2 regions of the Paenibacillus polygoni genome follow, and region 1 is predicted to be linked to the other one. Evidence: predicted binding sites of a transcription regulator. Region 1 holds the regulator's gene; the other holds the start of a gene.

Region 1 (3,217 bases):
CAGTCAGGACATGAGAAATACGTGGAATGGACTTCAGCTATTGACGAATTGTTCCCATTTGCTCTAGAAGCGAAGGAAGAATGGGATACACTGAGTGATATGCTGTTTAAGCTGTTACCAGAGAGAATGGATGCTGCGCCAGGAGATTCGGGACAGTTTTCACTTAGACTGAAGCCGCAATCAAAGCCAAAAGCATGGGACAAAATCTCAAAACATGAAAATCAGTTTTATGTCACAGTAGGCGAAATGGTTCGCAAAGCAGATAAGCTGCTTGGAGAAGTGAGAGAAGAGCTAGATGATTATGCGTCAGATAGTCTCATTACGGATATCACAGGTCTTGTCAGAGACTTAGCAGAACTTAGGGATAATCTGAGACTCTTTATGCGGCTTGACGATACAGGTACCGTATACTGGCTTGAAGCAAGCGGTCAGTTTAGAAGTAAGTCTCTGCAGCTATACGCAGTTCCTGTCGATGTAAGTTCACATTTGAAGGAACTGTTTTTTGATAAAAAACACAGTGTGATCCTGACCTCTGCTACGTTATCTGTAGACAAGTCATTTCAGTTTATGATCGATCAGCTCGGACTATCAGAGGCACAGGAAAAAGGCAGGCTTTTGACGTCCTTGCTGCCATCGCCATTTAATTATAGGGATCAGGCACTTCTTGTCATTCCCCGCGATTTTCCAAGCGTAAAAGGAAGTGTAGGGGATGATCACTTTGTAAGTATGCTGGTGACTTCACTTGCAGAGACAGCGAAGGCAACCAAAGGCAGAATGTTAGTGTTGTTTACATCCTACCGTATGCTGAGACAAGTGCATGAGCCACTAAAAGAAGCACTTGCAGCTAGTGACATCACGGTGCTTGGACAAGGGGTAGATACAGGCAGCCGGACCAAACTTACACGTCGGTTCCAAGAGGCTAAGGCTTCTGTCTTGCTTGGAACAAGCAGCTTCTGGGAAGGTGTAGATATTCCAGGAGAAGCTTTAACTTGCCTTGCAATCGTGCGGCTGCCTTTCCAGCCGCCCAGCCATCCGGTGGTGGAAGCAAAAAGTGAACTTTTGGAAAAAGAAAAGAAAAACCCTTTCATGAAACTTTCTGTTCCACAGGCAGTGATCCGGTTCAAACAAGGTTTTGGCCGGCTCGTTCGTACAGCACAGGACAGAGGTATCGTTATCGTTTATGATACAAGGGTTATTGAATCCTATTATGGAAAGTACTTTTTGTACTCCCTGCCAGGTCCCAAAATGGAACACATGGTTACGGAAAAAATGGTTCCAAGGATTAGTGAATGGCTGATGGAACATGAAACGAATAAAGAATAAGACGGAACATAAGTAATTTGTGTTTTGATGTAAGGGGGAGTTAACATTGAAGTCGGATAAAATTTCAGAGGCAGTCGTTCGCCGGCTGCCCGTATATCTGCGTTATCTGCAGGAGTTATATAAAAGAGAAGTGACAACGGTATCCTCTCAAGAACTCGGACTTAAACTGGATTTAAATCCAGCTCAGATCCGTAAAGATTTAGCTTATTTTGGCGATTTTGGACGGAAAGGAATCGGATATGACGTTGCTTATCTTATCGATAAAATTCGTCAAATCCTCAAAATTGACCAAGTCATCAATGTTGCCCTCGTTGGAGCAGGGAACCTCGGTCAAGCTTTATCTAACTATAACCGCTATGTAAAAGACAATATGAAGATTGTTGCCGTGTTTGACTCGTATGATAAAAAAATTGGAACGATGATCAATACACTTACGGTGCAGCCAATGGAAGAGTTACAGGATACAGTGAAAGAACGTAATATCCGAATTGGAATCATTACGGTGCCTGATTTTGAAGCTCAGCGTGTAGCGGATTGCATGGTTGAAGCAGGTATAGAGGCCATACTTAATTTTGCACCGATTATTATTAAAGCTCCGCCGCATATTCGGATCCATACGGCCGATTTCACAACAGATCTATTAAGCCTTGCTTATTATCTGGAAAGCGAAGAAGGAAAGGAAGTTACAGAAGATGAATAGTCATAAATGGCTTATTAAGAACGGACAATTCGCAGTTAGTGATCCAGAATGGCGAATCGTAAAAGGGTATATGCTTGTAGAGAATGATAAGATTGTCTACATAGGCGAGAAACTCCCTGAGGGGGAGGAAGAAACAACCGTTTTTGACGGGAAAAATTTACTCTTTATTCCGGGTCTAATCAATACGCACGGTCACGCTGCTATGTCTCTTCTGAGAGGATATGGAGATGACCTTGCACTCCAAATCTGGCTTCAAGAAAAAATGTGGCCAATGGAAGAGAAGTTCACGGCAGACGATGTATACTGGGGAGCTTCCTTGTCGATCCTGGAGATGATTAAAGGGGGCACAACCGCTTTTCTAGACATGTATGATCAGATGGATCAAGTGGCTAAAGTAGTAGAGGAGTCGGGGATACGAGCAAGCCTGATGCGCGGTGTTATTGGATTCGGTTCAGATGAACTGCGAGCTGCTAAACTTGCAGAAGCGACTTCTTTTGCCAAGGAATGGAACGGGCAGGCGAATGGCAGAATTACTACGATGTTGTCACCTCATGCACCGTATACATGTGGACCTGAGTTTATTGAGAAATTTGTTCAGGCGGCGCATGACTTGGACTTACCGCTTCATACGCACATGTCTGAGACAAAGGCAGAGGTAGAGCAGAATGTGAAAGATTATGGACTTCGTCCGGTTGCTCACTTAGAAAAATTGGGCTTCTTCTCCCGTCCATCTCTCGTGGCGCATGCGGTTCATTTAACTGACGAAGAAATTGAGATTCTTGCTAAATATAATGTGGCAGTAGCGCACAATCCAGGAAGTAACCTCAAACTTGCCAGCGGTGTAGCTCGAGTTCCGGATTTATTAAAAGCGGGGGTTGTTGTATCCTTAGCAACGGATGGACCTGCAAGCAATAATAATCTGGACATGTTTGAAGAGATGCGTCTCGCAGCCCTTATCCATAAAGGAGTCTCTGGTGACCCAACGGCGGTTCCAGCGACAGAAGCTCTACGTATGGGAACAGAATATGGAGCAAAATCGATCTATGTTGAAGATACGGGAACGCTTGCAGCAGGTAAAAAAGCAGATTTTATAGCGATTGATTTAGATCAGGCGCACTTTTTGCCGTATTCAGATTTGATCTCCCATGTTGTATACTCGGCAAGTGCTAAAGACGTAAAACATGTTTGGGTGGA
Region 2 (3,217 bases), 1.2 Mb from region 1:
ACATTAGTGAATTAAATCACAATTCAAACCAATGCCTGAGAATCTATAAAAAGAATGTGTCAGACAAAATCGAACACATAGGCGGAATCGAACACCTATCCATGAATTTTTTATAGCTTATTTAGTGAAAGTTTTCACAAATTAAATTTGAAGTGATTTTAGATCATTTAACCTTAGGAGGAACATTATTATGAAAATTGCTGTTGTTGGATGTACACACGCAGGTACGGCTGCTATTGTGAATACCGCTAAACTTTATCCCGATGCTCAGATTACGGTATACGAGCGTAATGATAATATTTCTTTTCTCTCTTGCGGTATTGCGCTGTATGTTGGCGGGGTAGTGAAAGACCCGGATGGGTTGTTTTACTCTTCTCCAGAGCAGCTGAAGGAACTTGGCGTCGAAACAAAAATGCTGCATGAAGTTACAGACATTGACACAGAGGGGCGCAAGCTGACAGCACGCAACTTAGAAACAGGCGAGGAAATCACGGATACGTACGATAAACTGATTATGACAACCGGTTCTTGGCCTATTATTCCAAACTTTGAGGGGATTGATCTAGAAAACGTACTTCTGTGCAAAAATTATAACCATTCCAACACGATTATCGAGAAATCAAAGGATGTACGTCACGTGACCGTCGTTGGTGCAGGATACATCGGTATTGAACTCGTCGAAGCATTCCAAATGAATGGGAAGGAAGTTACGTTAATCGATGCGGAAGATCGAATTCTAAATAAATATCTTGATGTTGAATTTACGGACCGTATCCAAAAATCGCTTACGGATAAAGGAATTGAGATTGTGCTTGGTGAGAAAGTAAGCCGATTTGAAGGGAAGGATGGCAAGGTCACTGCGGTCGTAACCGATAAAGGAGAATACCCTACGGATCTCGTTATTCTCTGTATTGGATTCCGTCCGAACACAGCATTACTCAAGGATAAAGTGGATATGATGCCAAATGGAGCGATCCTTGTAGATCGTTATATGCGCACAAGCAATCCTGATATCTTTGCAGCAGGGGACAGCGCAGCGATCTATTATAATCCAACTCGTCAGAATGCATATATTCCACTAGCAACGAATGCGGTTCGCATGGGGATGCTTGTAGCTCGAAATCTGGTAAACCCTACGATGCCATATATGGGTACTCAGGGGACATCAGGAATCAAAATTTATGAGCAGAATATTGCAGGAACGGGAGTAACAGAAGCTGCGGCAAAAGCGGCAGGTATGGCTGTCCAAGCTGTTACCATCGAAGATAGTTATCGTCCTGAGTTTATGCCTACTGCGGAGAAAGTCCTTATAAAAGTCATCTATGAGACAGAATCCCGCCGAATTGTGGGTGCTCAGATTATGAGTGAAGCTGATCTAACACAGTCAATCAATACAATCTCCGTATGCATTCAGAACGAAATGACGGTGGATCAGCTGGCGTTTATCGACTTTTTCTTCCAGCCTCACTACAATAAACCGTGGAATTTCCTTAACACTGCAGGGCAAGCAGCACTAGAGCCTGTATCAACAAAAGAGACAGTATCTGTATAAAAAGAACCTCCAGCCATCCGTACATCATTGTATGGATGGTTTTTTTATGCCGTATTATGAATAGAAATTAGGAAAATATTGAACTTGTGATTTTAATAACAAACTTGAGTTTGAGGAGGATTTACAATAAGCTTAAGGCACTTAATTTATAGGTGAAAGGAAGTTATCCCGATTATGGCAGCATTAAAACCGGCAGCAGTTGCTGAGTTAACGGCGGATACGGGCGAGCATAAAGCACATAATCCCGCTATAGTGGTTCTGATCTTAGGTTTTTTAGCAGGTGCGTATATTGCTTTAGGATATCTATTGTATATAAGAGTGGTTGCTGCGGCCCCTGAAGCATGGGGGAGTATGAGTGGACTAATTGGAGCTCTTGTTTTCCCCATCGGACTTACCCTAGTCTTGATTGCAGGTGGAGAGCTGCTTACAGGCAATATGATGGCATTATCGATTGCTCGGTTGGCACGCAAAATTACAACGCGAGAAGTATGTTGGAATTTAACATTGGTTACCTTTTCAAACTTTGTGGGTGCTGTTTTTGTAGCTTACTTGTTTGGTCATGTGCTGGGTTTGACCGGCCAAGGTGTATACCTTGATAAAGTAGTGGATTTGGCAGAACATAAAATGGGAGAGTCCTTTCTGCAAGCGTTTGTTTCTGGTATTGGCTGTAACTGGCTGGTCGCTTTAGCCGTTTGGCTTGCTTATGCTGCCGATTCAATGAGTGCTAAGATTGTTGGGATCTGGATTCCGACAACGGCTTTTGTCGCTTTAGGTTTTCAGCACGTGGTCGCTAATATGTTTCTTATTCCTGCAGCGATTTTCGAAGGGCATTTTACTTGGGGGCAGTATATCATGAACTTTATTCCGGTCTGGCTTGGGAATATGACAGGCGGAGCTATCTTTGTCGCTGCGGCATATTATGCTGTTTATCTTCACAAACCAGCTAGTGCATCAGTAACGACGGAGGAGACAGAGCCTCAAGTGGGTTCGACTCCAGCAGCAATGTAGTCTCTGTAGTCCCTTACGGAATAATGACTTACATTATGCAAAATAAACGCAGGAATTCAGTTTCATGTTATGAATTAATCAGGAATATAAAAAAATCCGTCATGGCCAGGTTCGGGGGAACGAAACCTGTTCATGACGGATTTTCGGGAGTGGTCCATGATATGGCATGTGGAGGAGGTCATTTGCCTGTCTCATAATGCCTTGATCTTCATTACCCGCCTTTATATAGGGTGAAACATTAGAAATTAAAAATTTTCACAAGACAATTTTAAGCATCTGTGAAGGATTCAAAATCCGTTCACAGGTGCTTTTTTTGCTTTTTTGCACATCAATCATACCAGCGTATGCAGAAACTTTGCTTTACGAAACCTTATGACAGAACTATCATAAAGGATAGGTTTGGAACAAACTAGAAATATGTAGAAAAGTGTAGAAAGATAATGATCTGTTTTCATATGCCAAATAGACTTCATAGGAGAACCTGACTGACATGAGATGGCTCGATACATACCCAAAGGAAATTAAAGTTTTTTTGATTGCTAGTCTGGTTAATTCAACAGGCAGTTCGCTCATGTGGCCGCTGACTACAATGTATGTATTCGATGAGCTCGGCCGCAACATGACACAAGCTGGTTTTGTGATTCTAATTCAATCGAT

What was found. Region 1 encodes Rex, which represses fermentation and respiration genes when NADH is low (regulators of the CRP and FNR family bind a similar motif). Its sites were predicted from a motif close to TTGTGAAATATTTCACAA; they were not measured.
Region 2: a site for Rex is predicted at 1,637-1,654, ahead of QPK24_RS22125 (formate/nitrite transporter family protein). Genes of this name have one in related genera too.

What each region holds. Positions count from the first base shown of each region.
Region 1 is NZ_CP127162.1:3,365,981-3,369,197, reverse strand. It holds gene dinG (ATP-dependent DNA helicase DinG) at 1-1,323, shown strand, start outside; gene QPK24_RS16065 (redox-sensing transcriptional repressor Rex) at 1,370-2,023, shown strand; gene QPK24_RS16060 (amidohydrolase) at 2,016-3,217, shown strand, end outside.
Region 2 is NZ_CP127162.1:4,614,170-4,617,386, reverse strand. It holds gene QPK24_RS22130 (FAD-dependent oxidoreductase) at 191-1,552, shown strand; gene QPK24_RS22125 (formate/nitrite transporter family protein) at 1,727-2,560, shown strand; gene QPK24_RS22120 (MFS transporter) at 3,051-3,217, shown strand, end outside.